Pseudovibrio sp. M1P-2-3: one gene and its partners. The protein of the gene in region 1 interacts with the protein of each later gene in a pairwise test. Links are inferred from orthologs where the notes say so. Each region holds a gene or a part of one and is shown on either strand. Other genes may lie near its edges.

The links. Proteins that work in one complex are often made in the same cells at the same time.
Region 2: the proteins of P6574_RS19515 (region 1) and P6574_RS20100 interact in binary tests that used the Escherichia coli proteins (3 or more experiments, as listed by UniProt). The link is inferred for Pseudovibrio sp. M1P-2-3 from one-to-one orthologs.
Region 3: the proteins of P6574_RS19515 (region 1) and P6574_RS11500 interact in binary tests that used the Escherichia coli proteins (3 or more experiments, as listed by UniProt). The link is inferred for Pseudovibrio sp. M1P-2-3 from one-to-one orthologs.

Annotation. Positions count from the first base shown.
Region 1 is NZ_JARRCW010000001.1:4,424,072-4,429,700, forward strand. The notes cover bases 1,800-4,681. They hold P6574_RS19515 (P-II family nitrogen regulator), read left to right. Parts: upstream 1,800-3,006; coding sequence 3,007-3,357; downstream 3,358-4,681. Other genes in these bases: P6574_RS19510 (DUF924 family protein), read left to right, coding at 1,800-2,116; P6574_RS19520 (ammonium transporter), read left to right, coding at 3,382-4,681. Outside these bases: P6574_RS19490 (phosphatase PAP2 family protein), read left to right, coding at 1-425; P6574_RS19495 (low molecular weight protein-tyrosine-phosphatase), read right to left, coding at 422-877; P6574_RS19500 (hypothetical protein), read left to right, coding at 824-979; P6574_RS19505 (sulfurtransferase TusA family protein), read right to left, coding at 1,179-1,424; more of P6574_RS19510, read left to right, coding at 1,562-1,799; more of P6574_RS19520, read left to right, coding at 4,682-4,701; P6574_RS19525 (hypothetical protein), read left to right, coding at 4,945-5,202. UniProt on the Escherichia coli protein: Involved in the regulation of nitrogen metabolism. Regulates the activity of its targets by protein-protein interaction in response to the nitrogen status of the cell.
Region 2 is NZ_JARRCW010000001.1:4,549,270-4,555,431, forward strand. The notes cover bases 903-4,317. They hold P6574_RS20100 ([protein-PII] uridylyltransferase), read right to left. Parts: upstream 3,935-4,317; coding sequence 1,103-3,934; downstream 903-1,102. Other genes in these bases: murJ (murein biosynthesis integral membrane protein MurJ), read right to left, coding at 903-1,094; P6574_RS20105 (helix-turn-helix domain-containing protein), read right to left, coding at 4,030-4,317. In the rest of the region: more of murJ, read right to left, coding at 1-902; more of P6574_RS20105, read right to left, coding at 4,318-4,401; P6574_RS20110 (Smr/MutS family protein), read right to left, coding at 4,398-5,030; mltA (murein transglycosylase A), read right to left, coding at 5,027-6,121; P6574_RS20120 (Tim44/TimA family putative adaptor protein), read right to left, coding at 6,118-6,162.
Region 3 is NZ_JARRCW010000001.1:2,652,495-2,658,240, forward strand. The notes cover bases 903-3,901. They hold P6574_RS11500 (two-component system sensor histidine kinase NtrB), read right to left. Parts: upstream 2,965-3,901; coding sequence 1,840-2,964; downstream 903-1,839. Other genes in these bases: ntrC (nitrogen regulation protein NR(I)), read right to left, coding at 903-1,827; dusB (tRNA dihydrouridine synthase DusB), read right to left, coding at 2,965-3,901. Also shown: P6574_RS11490 (sensor histidine kinase NtrY-like), read right to left, coding at 1-220; more of ntrC, read right to left, coding at 388-902; more of dusB, read right to left, coding at 3,902-3,957; P6574_RS11510 (bifunctional 2-C-methyl-D-erythritol 4-phosphate cytidylyltransferase/2-C-methyl-D-erythritol 2,4-cyclodiphosphate synthase), read left to right, coding at 4,170-5,414; P6574_RS11515 (CinA family protein), read left to right, coding at 5,411-5,746.

The sequences.
Region 1 (5,629 bases):
TCTTCGGTGGCTCCGCGCCTTTTGCCAGTATCTGGCCACCAACCAATATCTGCCCTGAGAACTGCTCGTTTGTCTCGGGAGAGGCATCTTCAGCCTTTTGGCTATTCGGGCTTGTCTTTATCACCCCCAAACACTGGCGAATGCCGCTGGGCATTGGCATCGGAGTCCTTTGCCTTGTGCTCTCTGTCAATCGCATTGCATTTGGTCGCCACTTCCTCTCGGACATTTTGCTGGCGTGGGGCCTGAATATGATCTTTTTGCTGGTCGGTTACGCTATAGTGTACAAGCTTAAAGCAAACTGGAATACACCACAGGCTTTAGATAATCTCTTTAGCCGGTTAGGTGTGAAGCTCCACTACATCATTCCAAAGGCCATAAAATCTGCAGGCAAACGGCTTCGGGTGCTATCCAATAAGTATCGTTAGTTCGCCTGTACTTCGCCAGAGTTGATCCTCACCAGCAGGCTCAAGGTGCCTTTATCGATCAAGGAGAAAACCTTTTCAAACCCATCCGCCCCTCCAAAGTAAGGGTCTGGCACATCTCGTTTATCTGGTGCATCCAACAGGAGCTGGAGGTTTGCCTTGCAAGGTTCTGGAGCGTTTTTTTTAATCACGTCCAAGTTGGCTTGATCCATGGCAACAATCCAGTCAAACCTGTCAAAATCGGAGGCATGTAACTGGCGTGATCGCAGTGATGAAATATCAATTCCATGGCGCCAAGCAGATTCAACACTCCGCTCGTCAGGTTGCTCACCCAAGTGCCATTGGGACGTTGCTGCAGAATCTATCTGAAATTTATTCTGGAGTCCCGCAGATTGGACATGATGTCGAAACAAACCTTCCGCGAGCGGGCTTCTGCAGATATTTCCCAGACACACAAAAAGAACACTCAGTTGCTTTTCACCCACGAATATCTTCCTTCTGCCAACTCTCTTCCTAAAAAACCGAAGGTCTTCCAGATCACCCTATCAATACAATAAAGGAAACAACAAAGCAGACAAAGGCCTTTTGCACCTAGGGAGAAAGGACGGTTTCAATAAGAAATCCAAGCATCGGGTATCTTCCCAGCACATTTATGCAGCATTAACGAACATACCTACCAGTCCTCCTCCAAAGTCCGGTCCCCCCACAGCACTGTGGGGTCTAACTTTTCTTCATATTTTTGTGTTTCACCCGCTGTTATTCTCCAGCGGTCACCCCACGCTTAATCACAAAATACCTGACGTCCCCATCTTTCAAGAGCGATACCAGTGTATGGCCATCCTCGTTACACATATGAGGAATATCGATGGCAGACATTGGGTCAGTTGCCGCAACTTTAAGCACCTCTCCCGTGTGCATTCTTGCAAGCGCTTTTCGAGCCTTCATCACTGGCAAAGGGCAATTGAGGCCCAGAACATCCAAGACTACGATTTCTTTTTCCAACAGCTATTCCAATTTTTCCTGCAAACTATGCTAACAGATTTGCTAAAGGTGAAGCCAACACCCTTTTAGCCACAAGCGACACAGCCAGTAGCTAACTTTTTTTTTAGATTGAGTAAATAGTTGATCCGGAGTCCTTAATGAGTTCAATTTCCAATTCCCTTCCCCTTGATATTTTGGATTTCTGGTGGCAAGCAGGCCCGGAAAGCTGGTTCAAAGGTGGATCCGACTTTGACAGTCAAATCCAACAAAAATTTTCCAAAGCTGTTGAAGCAGCCTGTGAAGGTGAGCTGGATCACTGGACACAGTCACCGCACAGCACACTAGCCCTCCTTCTACTGCTGGACCAGTTCACCCGTAATATCTACCGTGGCTCCGCCCGTGCTTTTTCAGGGGACGAAAAGGCTCTGGTCATCGCCGAGAAGTCCCTACAAAAAGGAGACTTCCGCGCATTCAATCAAGAACAACGGGCCTTCTTCTTTCTCCCCTTCGAGCATTCCGAAAAAATGGAACATCAGGACCTTGCCGTTGATCTATTTCGCAAATATTGCAACGAACAGAACTACTTGTATGCACTCGTCCATATGGACGTGATCCGCAGATTTAACCGCTTCCCACATCGCAACGAAGCACTGGAACGAGTTTCTACCCCTGAAGAGGTAACTTTTTTGGAAGAAGGTGGCTTCCGAGCCTAAAGCCCGTTCCGAAGGCTGATTTTCATTTTTGGAAATATACGTAGAAACTATATCAAGGCCGTGAGATGCCTTCCTTCAATATTTCACGGCCTCAGAGTCTGTTCAAGAATAGAAATATCGAGCAGTTCTTCAAACCATTAGTTTATCATTGCACCGCTCATGAAAGGTTCTGTGGTTTCCGCATATCGTTCCATTTTGTCTCATTCATTGAGAATGGCTACTTTGTTTTTTCAAGCAACACCATATTCGCCAATAGCAAGCAAATAAAACTGGTTACCTTATAAATTAAAGCTATGTAGCAATACTCAAACCAGCTCAGCCTAAGGCAGAACAACAACAATTTTTGAAAAAAATTCCTATAATTTAAGTATTTCAAAATAATTGATATCTGATCACCTCTCAAAATACATAGCAAACTTGGCTGATAATCCTAAAATCTTTGGAGTTAATGCACTTACGATTTCTGATGATTTTATGTGTGCTAGAGGATCTACTGGCTCACAGGACGCAAATGCATCGCCCCCATGGCATCCAGATAAAACTGTGCTGGTATATTACCACCCCAAATCGCCTTATTTTTAGGCATAGTATTTTTTATTATTCGCCTATATTTTAACCAATAGTTTCATTAACTTCGAAAGCAACCACTCAAAATTTCACGTCATCTTTGCTTGATCACCACCTATAGTTATTTGAAATATATAACTTTTATCTACTCTCCCTCCCCCCTCCAATTCCTTCCTCCTTAACTTGGCACGTTACTTGAAAGGAAGGTTGTGACGTGCCGGTCCTTCACCTCGCTGTCCCGATCTAAATGGGCTCATGAGGTTAAGTGGGGCTTAGATAAAATTCATGTCCGGGGCGACTTCGACATGAACGAAACACAGCATATGGGGTGGAGCATGAAAATTATTATGGCAATCATCAAGCCGTTCAAGCTTGATGACGTGCGCGATGCGCTCACAAGCATCGGGGTACAGGGGCTGACAGTAACCGAAGTCAAAGGGTACGGACGTCAAAAAGGCCACACAGAAATCTATCGTGGTACCGAATACGCGGTCAGTTTCCTTCCAAAGTTAAAAGTAGAAATTGCCGTTACTTCAGACCTTGCCGACAAAGCAGTCGAAGTTATCGCAAGCGCAGCAAAAACCGGCCAGATCGGGGATGGTAAGATTTTTGTTTACGACATTGAGCAAGTGGTTCGCATTCGCACGGGTGAAGCGGGTGTAGAGGCCATCTAGGGTCGGAAAATCGGGGTAAATATTATGAAAATTTCAAAAACACTTGCGGGTGTCGCCGCACTTGGGTTGGCGCTAGGTTCCACACCGGCACTGGCTCAAGATACAGCTCCGGTCTCTCCGGAAGTACAATACATATTCAATACACTACTGTTTCTGATTGGCGGTTTTCTGGTTATGTGGATGGCTGCTGGTTTTGCCATGCTTGAAGCCGGCCTTGTGCGTACCAAAAACGTCTCCATGCAGTGTTTGAAGAATATTTCGCTTTATTCCATTGCAGGTTTAATGTTCTGGATCACCGGTTACAACCTCATGTATACGGGTGTTGATGGCGGTTTTATCGGTTCGTTCGGCCCTTACTCATTTGACCCAGTGGGCGGCGATGCGCTTGATACCGGCTATTCCACAGCATCCGACTGGTTCTTCCAGATGGTGTTTGTCGCAACGGCCGCTTCCATTGTTTCCGGCACGCTTGCCGAGCGTATTAAACTTTGGCCTTTCCTGCTGTTTACTATTGTTCTTACTGGTTTCATCTACCCAATCGCCGGTTCATGGCAGTGGGGTGCAGGCTGGTTGTCTGAGATGGGCTTTTCTGACTTTGCCGGTTCCACTCTGGTGCACTCCGTAGGTGGCTGGGCAGCTCTTGCCGGTGCGCTTGTTCTTGGTGCACGCTCAGGAAAATACAACGCCAACGGCTCTGTCACGCCAATGCCGGGCTCTTCCATGCCTTTGGCAACACTGGGAACGTTTATCCTATGGCTTGGCTGGTTCGGCTTTAACGGCGCTTCCCAGTTGGCAATGGGCACAATCAGCGATGCGACAGATATCTCCCGCATCTTCGCCAACACCAACATGGCAGCCGCTGCCGGTGTTGTCGTAACGGTTATTCTCACACAGGTCCTTTATAAAAAAGTTGATGTCACAATGGCTCTCAACGGCGCACTTGCCGGTCTAGTGGCGATTACTGCTGAACCACTCGCGCCAAGTGTACTTCAAGCTGTCATTATTGGCGGTATTGGTGGTGCCATCGTTGTCTTTGCTGTTCCAATGCTGGACAAGCTGAAAATTGATGATGTTGTTGGTGCGATCCCGGTTCACCTTCTTGCTGGTATCTGGGGCACATTGATTGTTCCCCTTTCCAACACAGACGCATCATTTGGTGTGCAGGCAATCGGTATTGCTGCCTATGGCGTATTCACTTTCGGCGTCTCTGCAGTTCTTTGGTTCCTTCTCAAAACTCTCGTGGGTATCCGCGTCAGCGAAGAGGAAGAGGCTATGGGCTTGGACAAAGTGGAAATTGGTGTCGAAGCCTATCCGGAATTCGGCCAAGGCTCCCAGCGCCTATAGGAAACGCACAAGCAACATTGTATGCTGATACAAGCTTCAAGGCCCGGTGTTCACATCGGGCCTTTTTCCATCCATCACGGCCTATTGATACAATTTGTAGGCTCTAGAGCTAAAAGAGTTAACCAAAAAAGAATAGTCTCTCTAGAGCACTGGTGATCGTCTATCTTCTTTAACACCCCATCAACACAATGGACCTCACCAGACAAATAACCTTCTGAAATGAAGACAAAGGGAGGGAACATCGTGAAACTATCTTTTCTTCTATTGGCAACGGCAGTCATTATCATTTTTGGTTTTGGTGATATAGTCTCGGCTCAAGACCTGCCTAAGGATCAGGCAAGTGATTTATGCAGCCAACCTGAGCATGCAAATACACTTTCCTGCCGCGAGCACGTGATACGGCTGGAACCCGCTTGGCATATCACAACCATTGTTGCAGCTATCGTCGTGATCGTGGGTGCAATCTATGGCGCAATACGGTGGCGTATGACCTCGAAGTAAAGTTCTATTGGGACTGATGCAAACGTCAGCCCGCCGCTTTATTTGACAGGTGCAACTCTAATCAGCCTTAAAGTCCCAGAGTAACGGTGAGGCTCCACTGTTAAAACGAGAGCCTCTCCTATCATTTGGAATCGCTCAGAGTATCATTCGATATAATAACAACATTATCTAACAAGTAATTTACTAATATAAATTCAACTTTATAAGTTTAATAAAATATATTTTGTGGTAATTTCGCTCATTAAATGGATATTTAACGTAATTATAGCAAAAATAAAACTATGATTTAGCAATCTCCATGAGATTAATACTATTATTAGCACTTTCAATATTTATTATTCTAAGTGTTAGTGACATAGCATGTGCGCAAGATCTAAGTATCGTTGATGAAGGGAATAACGGTGGAGTTTGCATTCCCGGTTTTTGT
Region 2 (6,162 bases), 120 kb from region 1 along the record:
GGCAAGCCTACAGCGAAAGCGACAAGTGCCGCCGATGTTTTTTGAACTGCTTCCTCGCCAAATTGCCCACGTTGGAAAAGGACTGAAATAATTTCGTGCGGAATAACCAGTAGGGCGATAGCTGCGGGTAATGTGAGGGCTAAGGCAAACTCTAAAGAACGGTTTTGGGAATTGCGTGCTTCCAGCAGGTTTCCTGAGCGCAGTTGCCGGGTAAGGCTTGGGAGAAGCACAACTCCAATTGCTATGCCGACCACCCCCAGAGGGAGTTGGTAGACCCTGTCTGCGTAGTAAAGGAAAGAGTTGGCCCCGTCTTGCAGGGAGGCAATAATTGTACCCACGGTAATATTGATTTGAGTAATACCGCCAGCAATAACCCCTGGAAGACCCAAAACCAACAGGCGTTTGATATTAGGTGTCCACTTTGGGCGAACCAAGGGAATTTTGAACCCAAGGCGGCGTAAATCAAAGGCGACGAATGCCAGTTGAACCACTCCTGAAACCGCTATGCCCCACACCAAAATGGTGCCTACAGTTTTGCCGGGTGGAAGCCCGCTCAGGCCAATTCCAAGCAGGACAATAGACATGACCACATTAAGCATGACAGGAGCTAGAGCTGCCGCCGTAAATCGCTGGAAGGTATTCAAAATACCACTGATAAATGCCAGTAAAGACATAAACAGCAAGTACGGGAATGCGATGCGTGACATAAGAACCGTGAGTTCGAATTTGTCAGGCTCTTCAAAAAATCCTGGTGCCAGCACTAACACTAAGGCAGGCATCGCCACTTCTGCAACTGCGGTTATAATGAGGAGTGTCCAGAACAAGAACGCAGCCACTTCACCTGCAAACTGACGGGCTTTTTCCTTTCCCTGCTCTTCTAGGGATCTGCCAAACAGCGGCACAAACGCGGAGTTAAAAGCCCCTTCGGCAAAAAGGCGTCTGAAAAGATTGGGGAGCCGGAAGGCCACGACAAAGGCGTCGGCTACTGGCCCCGTGCCAACAAAGGCAGCAAGGAGCACATCCCGTAAAAAGCCGAGTAGCCGACTGAGCATTGTTGCTCCGCCGACCTTGGCAAAGTTTTTGAAGAGATTCATCTATTAAGTTAGCTCGCTAGTCTTTTGGGACGCCGACGGACCTTTTTAGGTTTCTCGGTATTTGTCTGGCCCTCAAACGCCTTAATTAGCGTGGAGCGTATTGTTTCTTGGCGTCCAACATTACTCACCTTTCCACCAGTCAGGTCAGTAACGTAGAAAACATCCACGGCACGTTCGCCGAATGTGACAACATGTGCGGATGCGATATTCAAATTTAGGGAAGAAATCGCTTTTGTCAGATCAAAAAGAAGGCCTGGTCTATCAAGCCCTATTACTTCCAAGACCGTATAGTCATGGGACCACGAATTGCTCGCGTGAACAGTCGTGTCCAGCTCAAAGGCCTTACTTCTGTGGTTGGTTGCCTGCTTGATTTGTGTCCGGCTGATTTTCGGGGCCGATCCTTGCAGGGCCAATTTGATATGGGAGCCTATGCGTTCGCCGCGCCGCTTTTCATCTTTATCTTCGGGAAGTTCACGGCGAATGAAAATGGTGTCAACTGCAAGGCCACTCGTTGTTGTGTCAATTTGGGCATCCACAATATTGGCACCTGAGGCAAAACAAGCGTGAGCAATAATGGAAAGAAGACGAGGATGGTCCGGTGCGACAACAGTAATTTCCGTGACAGCTTCAAAAGTATGGGGCTTGATCAGAGTTGAAAGAAGCTCCCCTTTCTGCTCCATCTCCCTTATCATCGTTGCGTGCTGGATTTTTCTGTTCAAATCCACTCTTAACCAGTACGCGTCATAATGCCGGGACAAGCAGGATTCGATGTCTTCATCAGACCATTGCAGAGCTTCGAGTGTGGTGGAAAGTTCTCTTTTGGACTGTTCCACTTTTTCTTTATTGGTCAGTTGCCCGTGACCACCGGATAACACGGTCTCACTTTCAAAATACAGAGTCCGCAGCAACTGGCCTTTCCAACCATTGAAAACCTTTGGCCCTACTGCACGTATATCCGCAACTGTCAGGATGAGGAGAAGTTTGAGGCGTTCCAGACTTTGGACCTTATTGCAAAAATCCTTAATCGTCTGAGGGTCGTTCAAATCTCTGGATTGAGCAATTGTACTCATTTCCAAGTGGTACTCGATCAGCCACGCAACGGTATCAGTCTCGGAGACTGAAAGACCTAGCCTTGGACAAATAGTTCTTGCAATGCTTGCCCCTTCGATTGAGTGATCTTCTGGCCTTCCCTTCGCAATGTCATGCAGTAACATGGCAACATAAAGTACTTTTCGACTAGGGATTGTTTTAATGAGGTCCGTAGACAGGGGATGGTCATCTTCTCCCAGCCCGCGTTCAATTTCGGATAGTATGCCAACGGACCTTAGTAGGTGCTCATCAACAGTATAGTGATGGTACATACTAAACTGCATCATCGCGATGACTTTTCCGAATTCGGGAAGAAAGCGACCAAGCACTCCAGCTTCACTCATTGCCCGAAGAACGGCCTCTGGATCGCTACGACTGGTTAATATCTTAATAAACAGCCGGTTAGCTTGGATATTTTGGCGTAGATCATCTGTAATCAGGCGCAGCGAGCGGCGAATGCATTTTAGAAGTTCGGGATGCATGTCCAGATTTTGCGTATCCAGTAAGTAAAAAATACGTACTAAATTGACAGGGTCTTTTTTAAAGACTTCATCGTTCGCAGCGACAATTCTCCCATTTACAGCAAGGAAATCCTTTGTACCCTTGATGGATTGCATGCGCTTCTTTTTGAAAGGTACGATTTTTTCAAAAAAGCGGGAAATCCTAGGAGCAGACTTTACATGCTGCTCTTCAAGCGCCGCGGAAAAGATGCGAGTAAGATCTCCCACATCCTTGGCGACGAGAAAGTAGTGCTTCATAAAGCGTTCAACGGCCCGCATGCCCGGATGGTCTTTATATCCGAGGCGAGCTGCTATTTCTTGCTGTACATCGAATGTTAAGCGGTCATCGGGCCGTTTTGTGAGGAAGTGCAGATGGCACCGGACAGCCCATAGAAAGTCTTGGGCTTTCCTAAACTTGTTTAGCTGCCTTCGTGAATAGACACCTTTGTCTACAAGGTCGACACCATTGGGAACACGGTAGAAGTATTTGCCAATCCAGAAGAGAGTATTGAGATCTCTTTGTCCTCCCTTCCCTTCCTTTACATTCGGCTCCACCATATAGCGTGAGTTTCCTTGGCGGTCGTGTCGTTCATCGCGTTCAGCGAGCTTTTCTGCAATAAACTCGGCACCTGTGCCAACTACGATCTCTTTATCAAACCGATCCTGTAGGTGCTCGAAAAGCTCTATGTCGCCCCAAACATGACGAGCTTCAAGTATGGAGGTACGGACAGTTATGTCTTCGCGGGCATGATGGATACATTCATCAAGACTTCTTGTGGAGTGACCTACCTTAAGTCCCAGATCCCAGAGCAGATAAAGGATGTACTCGATCATCTGCTCGCCCCAAGGGGTTTTCTTGTAGGGCCAGACAAACAACAGGTCTACATCTGACTGTGGGGCAAGCGTACCCCGTCCATAGCCCCCCACCGCAATTACTGCGATACGCTCACCTTTGCTAGGGTTTTCGTTTCTATAAATATGTGAGCGTGCAAAATCATAAATTGCCTGGATAATCAGATCCTGAAGAGCAGATAGCCGTTCAGAACATCGCCGCCCTGCCCCATCGTCCAGCAGCATTTTCTCAATTTCAGAGCGGCCATTTGACTGGACCTCTTTAAGGCGCGAGAGAATAAGGTTTCGGACTTTGGGGTTATTCCCGTCTCCCCCCTGTTCCTTTACAATAACGTCAAATTCTTCTTGAAGCTGCCCAGCCTCCAGAATGTGGTCGATGTTTAAGGTTGTAGGGGTCATTTCGCTATCCGCAGATTCGATTGTGTCTCTTCAAGGTATTAGTAGGTAAAGAAGTTTAGCTGTAAACTATGTCCTCGTAGATTCTGATGGTCTTTTCAAAGACTGTCTTTCACTGAGACAACGCGTAACTGATGTAGAAGATGGTCAATCGATTCCTCTGATAATCCGCCAATTTTGTTGGAAAGCACATTCGTCAATTCGGTCGCTTTGGGGTGCAGTCCTCCCGTATCTATGGTGATACGGGGGTTTGAAACTTCAGCGAGCCTTTGAAGCTCCTCAGCCTCGTCCCAAATTACGTTGAAGTAGGTAATAATCCTTTGAACCATATACCAAGTAGGTTTGCCACGTTTACCATGCTCAAGGGCAGAAAGGTAGGCGCTGGAAACAGAAAGCGCTGCTGCCATCTCTTTTAATGTAATGTTGCGCTTTTGTCTGAACTCTCTAATTTTTGCACCAAATGGAGTCATAAGTAATCCCTAGATGAATCGCGTCTTTTACGTATTTGAACGTAAATGGCTCCGTCTCCTCCGTGGGAGGTGTGCGCCGCTTCAAATCCTATTATTAAATGCCGGAAGTCAGGTAGTGACAACCAATGTGGAACTACGCGTCGTAACACGCCGCGCTCTCCCGCGTAAGCGTTGTGGGCAGTGGGAGTGCCCTTCCCTGTTATAACGAGAACCAGTGCGTAACCTTGCTGCTGACTGTGATGCAAAAAGCCTCGTAAACGATCATGGGCCTGATGTTGAGTAAGGCCGTGAAGATCTATTCGGGCATCAATCATTCGGCCTCCGCCCTTCGCAACACGCTTGCGGGTTTTGCGTGGCATTTTTGCAAGTGGCGGAACCGGCGCAGTTACAGGCGTACCCAAGCGGGCTGATTTACGCAGATTTTTTTCTGTCGATGTTAATTGGGGTTGTTTAGCTGCTTTGTGATCTACAGCCGCCTTTTGTATCTCGGGGCTAGGTGGATCTATATCCTCAAAGCTGAACGTTTCTGGGTGAAGAGGCGTTAAAGTTTGTGCAACCTTGCTCCACAGGCGTTTGTCCTCTGCAGAAAGTTCTTTTCCTTTTTTCTTTTTTGGACCGCTAGTATTCATTGTTTTCTTTCGAGGGCGATCTCGTTGGCTTTGGGAAGCAGACTAAAAAACTGGACACGATGCTGCAATTGCCCTGCTAGTGCACCTGCACTTTTACCAGTTCCTACATAAAGATCACCGCGCGCGGCCCCTATAATTGCGGAGCCAGTATCCTGAGCTATGAGCAGACGGGCAAAAGGCGCACTCTGTTGTGTAACAGGAACGTTAGAACCGCTCAGAAATATAGGCGTACCATACCCGTGGAAATTAAGGTCAACGGCAAGGCTGTAACCGGCCTTCAAAGGAAGCCCAGCTCCACCGATTGGAGCTGAGTTCTTCCGCTCAATTTTAATAAGATCAAAGAAGATATAGGACTTGTTCTGGGTCAAAATATCATCAATTTGCTCTGGATGTGCATTGAGCCAGCTTTTAATTGCCTGCATCGACATCTTGTCTCTGGAAATATCACCTTTTTCGATCAAGATACGGCCAATGGGAGTATAGGGGTGACCGGATTTCCCTGCATAGCGAAGACTGTAGAGGCTCTTGTCCTGCATTCTTAAAAGAGCGGAGCCCTGAATGGCAATAAAGAAGGCTTCGACTGGGTCTTTTAACCAAACAAGTTCAAGACCTTTATTCGATAGTGCTCCCTCCATGACTGCTTGCCTGTCTGGAAGGTTTTTGACCCCTTTAGGGAATCTATAAAGAGGAATGTTGTATTGATCTGTCTGATGTAGTGATGCGTCTACTTCGGGTTGATAATACCCCGTTATGAAGCCGTTTTTCGAGATCTTGTAGGCTTGAAAGTGGCGCTCGAAAAAGTCTCTGAAACTTTTTGTCTCCGCCTGATCCATCTCAAGGGCTTTTTTACAAACAATATGGAAGCCCTTGTCCGGTAGTTCCAGAAGTCGTTGGCAATGTTTGGAAAACACGGAAAAGGCCGCAGAGTGATCCTCTGCAGCCCAATTGGGAATTTCTAAATAGCTAATCGGAACGAATGTTTCTTTTGCAAAAGCTTTGCTGTTTGCGGCCAAAAGTACTTGAGCCAGACAAACTATGAAAAGAAGGTTTACTAAGAATTTCGGAAGCCGATGTACAGGCTGTCCAATCATCCTACCGATTCAGTTGCCACAAGTTTCCAGTTTGGATCATT
Region 3 (5,746 bases), 1.8 Mb from region 1 along the record:
TAAGAATTGTAAGTGTGGCAACCAAAACTCCATTGGCAGCCAAAGCTATATAGATCACATTCTCAGTTGGGGTAATCGGCGTTAGGCCGGTCAGTACCGCAAAGGAAGCCCCAATAGATATGAGAGAACAACACACGACAACAAGACCGAAAATTCGCGCCTTGCGACCGCCAAGACTGGTGACCTTGACGTCCCCATCACTTTTACTGTTTGCGTTCATGAAGCCCGAACTTGGAATTTAAAATGAACTGCCCGACAGAGCACTATGGCATCATTACCACACCTTGTTGTTAATATGCCACATATCAAACCGATTTCCATTCCCTATGGGGATAACACAACATCGGAAGGTGAATGAACGTCACCTAACGGCCAACAGACGGCTTCCTATCTGGAGCTCCGAATTACCTGCACATCGAGGTCTCTGATTTTCTTCCGAAGGGTGTTCCTATTTACCCCCAAAAGCTCTGCCGCTTTTATTTGATTTCCACGCGTCGCAGCTAATGAGGCGCTGATGAGCGGATATTCCACCTCTTTCAAAATCCGGTGGTATAGACCTGGAGGCGGCAATGTATCCCCGAACTCAGAAAAATACGCGCCCAAAAACCGCTCTACGGCTCCACTCAAGTCCTTACTGGCCGGTGCCTCTTCTTCTACCGTTGACACAACAGGTTGGCTGAGCTCCATGTCAACCAGCCCTGCAGTAATAACCTCCTGCGGGTAGAGGGCGGAGAGCCGTCGGACTAAGTTCTCCAGCTCCCTTACGTTACCTGGCCATCTGTAGCGGCGCAACTTGTCAAGAGCTGCTACTTCAATTTGCTTGGAAGGCAACCCTTCTTTTTCAGCTAAAGAGAAGAAGTGCCTCACAAGGTCAGGAACATCTTCCGTACGTTCTCTTAAAGGTGGAAGGCGAATAGGAACAACATTCAACCGGAAGTAAAGATCTTCTCTAAACAACCCCTGATTTATTAGTTGTCGCAAATCTTTATTAGTCGCTGCAATGATTCGAACATCAGTCTGAATAGGCGTTCGCCCACCAACTGTTGTATATTCACCTTGCTGAAGAACCCTGAGAAGCCGCGTTTGCGCCTCCATTGGCATATCTCCAATTTCATCAAGAAACAGAGTTCCGCCATCTGCCTGCTCAAAGCGCCCTGAAGAGCGTACTTGCGCACCAGTAAACGCGCCCTTTTCGTGTCCGAACAGCTCAGATTCGATCAAATCCCGAGGAATTGCAGCCATATTTACCGCAACAAAGGGACCATTTCGACGCTTACCATAATCGTGAAGAGCTCTTGCAACGAGTTCTTTTCCCGTTCCACTTTCACCATTGATCATGACCGTCAGATCAGTCTGCATTAATCGGGCAAGAACCCTGTAAATTTCCTGCATAGCAGGGGAGCGCCCAACAAGGGGGATATTCTCTTGATTCTCCGCTGCTGCATTTACACTATGGGCTTTGGGCTCAGAAAGTGCCCGACCGACAATTCCGATCAACTCCTTCAGGTCGAAAGGCTTGGGCAGATATTCATAGGCTCCTTGTTCCGATGCTTTAATCGCAGTCATAAATGTATTCTGCGCGCTCATAATGACAACAGGCAAATCCGGGCGCAGTTTTCTTATACGCGGCAGGACATCAAACGCGTTTTCGTCGGGCATCACAACATCGGAAATTACAAGATCCCCTTCACCAGAACTAACCCACCGCCAAAGCGTTGTGGCGTTGGATGTCAAACGAACTGTATATCCAGCCCTTGAGAGAGCTTGATTGAGCACCGTGCGGATCGCAGCATCATCATCTGCAACAAGAATTGTTCCAAGAGGCATCGGAAATCTGTCCTATGACGAAATATTAGTTTCAAGTGGAGAAAAGGTTGGCATCAGGATACGAAAAGTCGTACCCGTTCTAGAACTATCGCATTCAATTACACCGCCATGGTCACCAATAATCTTTGCGACAAGCGCAAGCCCTAGCCCAGAGCCGTTTGTCTTTGTTGTAATAAATGGTTCAAACAGGTGCGGAAGAAGGTCCTCAGGTACCCCTCCCCCATTATCTTTTACGCAGAACTCAAGAGGCAAGCTCACTCGTTCACGAGCCCCTGGAATGGATAGGCGAACTCCAGGTCGAAAGGCTGTCGATAGAGTGATTTCCGCATCACCTTTCACCTCCAACACCTCCGCTGCATTCTTCAAAAGATTAATAAAGACCTGAACCAACTGATCCCTATTTGCATAAACTGACGGTAAGGAAGGATCATAGTTCTCAACAATCCTGACATTCTTGGCGAAGCCGTTTTCTGCAACTCGCTTAACATGATCAAGAACCAAATGAATGTTGACAGGTTCCCTATCTATTGGCCTCTCATCGGAGAATACCTCCATTCGGTCCACAAGCTTAACTATTCGATCTGTCTCATCAGTAATCAAACGTGTAAGCGCTTTATCCTCATTTTCAACGGCCTGCTCCAGAAGTTGGGCGGCACCTCTTATTCCTGAAAGAGGATTTTTGATTTCATGGGCAAGCATGGCCGCCAAACCGGTTACTGTACGCGCGGCACCTCTGGACGTCAGCTGCTTGTCCAGCTTTTCAGCCATTGTTCGTTCTTGAAAGAGAAGGACTACAGCACCCGGCCGATCACTCATGGGAGACGCGTTAATATCAACCAGCTTTTCCACGCCAATGCGCGGCGAGCTAATATCAACTTTATATTCGTTTATAGATGCATTGCGCGAGCGAACCTGTGAAACAAGTGCCAGAAGCGGGCTCCCAAAAGGAACGAAATGCGAAATGGAATGCCGCCGCAATACAGAAAGACTAGCTTGGAAAAAGCCTTCAGCCGCACTATTGGCTCTAAAAATGTGATTATCTTCATCGAGAACCAGAACTGGATGAGGAAGAGAATCCAGAACCAACTGCCCCTCTCCTGCAACTTCGACTAATTTCACTGCATTGTCACCACTCATTTAAGCAGCTCTCCGACTTTCACTTTCAACAAACCATGCATAAATTTGAGATTTTACTGTTTCAGGCTCAGTATTTGTCATTATTGATTTTACAAAGCCTTCTGGGGCGAGATGCAGAGTACCGCTTGCCTCCAGATACCACCCCAAATGTTTACGGGCTGCCCGAACACCAATATGCTCCCCATAAAGCTCCAGTATCGCTTCATAGTGCTCTATAATCAGCTCAGCCAACGCCCTTCCCGAAGGTGCTACACGTTTTTCACCTGTCTCCAAGTAATGCGCAATAAATCCAGGTAACCAGGGTCGACCATAAGCCCCTCGCCCAACCATAACCAAGTCGGCGCCAGATTGCTCCAGCATCAAATCCGCTTCTTCAAATCCAGTACAGTCCCCGTTTGCAACTAATGGAACAGAAACAACTTCCCGAACAGAGCGAATGGCTTTCCAATCAGCTTTTCCTTTATAGAATTGGCTCCGTGTCCGCCCATGTACAGTGATCATCTTAATCCCTGCATCTTCAGCCTGCTTGGCCAACACCGGAGCATTGATCGAAGCTTCATCCCACCCAAGTCGCATCTTTAATGTGACGGGGATATCAACAGCAGCTACGGTTGCTTCAATCAAAGACATGGCAAGGCCCAAATCTTTCATAAGAGCAGAGCCAGAGTACCCACTTGTAACTTTCTTGGCGGGGCAGCCCATATTTATATCAATAATATGGGCTCCTGCGGCTTCGGCCATGCGCGCACCTTCAGCCATCCAATGAGGCTCTCGCCCTGCAAGCTGCACAATATGTGGGCGAATCCCCGCCCCTTCGGAGCGCATACGACTTTCTTCGCTGCCCGTCACGAGTGAGGCGCTTGCGACCATCTCGCTCACAACCAAACCAGCCCCATACCTCAAAGCCAGTTTTCTGAAGGGTAAATCGGTTACGCCTGACATTGGGGCCAGAATCACTTTGTTCGGAACAGGAATTTCGCCAATTTTAATCATGCTTACGCATCTTGCCCTTAAAGTACTGCACATCGAATGTGCAGTTAACTACATGCCTATATTGTAACCACATCCCCTTAACAAACAAGCATTAAATCACTTTTGAGTGCCAAGAACATTGTAGTTTTCTGCCAAATAAGCCAAAAGTCCAAGATTGTCACGGGGCGGTACGCTACGCCCCGACAGAATTAATTTGGTAGAAAGTTTAGGTCATGGGCGAAGAGATTTACCAAAAACGACAAACTGTAGCTGTCATCATCGTTGCGGGAGGTAGTGGTACCCGCATGCACCACAAGAATACCCCTCTACCAAAGCAGTATCTGGATCTGGGTGGTAAAAGTATTCTACGGCATACTTTAGAGTGTTTCTCAGAGCATCCCGAGATAAATTACATCATTCCGATTATCCGCGAACAAGACCGGCAAACCTATACTGCCTGCATAAAAGACCTTGAAACAGATAAACTCATGCAACCCGTTCTTGGAGGAAGTGAAAGGCAACACTCAGTCAGAAATGGCCTAAGCGCACTACGCAAGGTGAACCCTGACTACGTTCTCATTCATGATGGCGTAAGACCCTTTGTATCCAAAAGCACAATTGAAGCCATTGTGAACAGCCTTACAGACCATCACGATACTGTTTTACCAGCCATTCCAATAACAGACACTCTCAAGCGGCAGGACGAAAATCAATGTGTGGCGCAAACCGTTGACCGTAAAGGTCTTTGGGCAGCTCAAACCCCTCAAGGTTTTCTCTACAAGAACATTTTGGAGGCACACCAAACTGCTTTTAATCAGGGATTGGATCACTTCACAGATGACACAGCCTTGATGGAATGGGCTGGAGCATCCGTACAGATAATCCCCGGTCAGAAAGATAATATAAAAATTACTAACCCAGAAGATCTCGTAAATGCTCGAAGAGTAATCGCAATGGTGGGCACTGAAAAACTAGGCGACATTCGTGTTGGAACCGGCTACGACGTACACGCTTTCGAAGATGGAGATGCAGTTACACTTGGCGGGATAAGCATCCCCCATAACCAAAAATTAAAAGGCCATTCTGATGCAGACGTTGCACTTCACGCTTTAACAGATGCAATTTTCGGAGCCTTGGCAGATGGTGATATCGGCTCACACTTCCCTCCCTCCGACCCTCAATGGAAAGGCGCGGCTAGCGACCAGTTTCTTAAATACGCCGTTGAAAAGGTATATAAAACTGGAGGCCGCATAAACCACTTAGATTTAACGATTATCTGTGAAACTCCTAAGATCGGCCCGAATCGCGATGCTATGAGAGAGGCAATCGCAAGAATTTGCCAACTCCCCAAAGGGAGAATCGCTGTTAAAGCGACTACCTCCGAAAAACTGGGGTTTACCGGAAGAAAGGAAGGAATTGCTGCCATGGCATGTGCAACGCTAAACCTTCCAATAAGTTATGAGGAGGACATGGGATGATTGATCTTGAACAACTACACAGTAAAGCGGAACATCTCATCCTCCACTGCCGGCAGAACAAAATTAAAATTTCAACGGCAGAATCTTGCACTGGCGGTCTCCTGTCAGCCGTACTGACAGGAATACCTGGCTCCTCTCAGGTTTTCGAAAGGGGAGCTGTTACTTATTCCAATGAAGCAAAGCATGAAATGCTTGGCGTTCCCACAGATCTGATTGAAGCGCACGGAGCGGTAAGCGAGCAAGTTGCCCATGCAATGGCCGAGGGGGCACTTTTACGTTCTAGAGCAAATATAGCCATTTCGATTACCGGCATTGCCGGACCTGATGGCGGC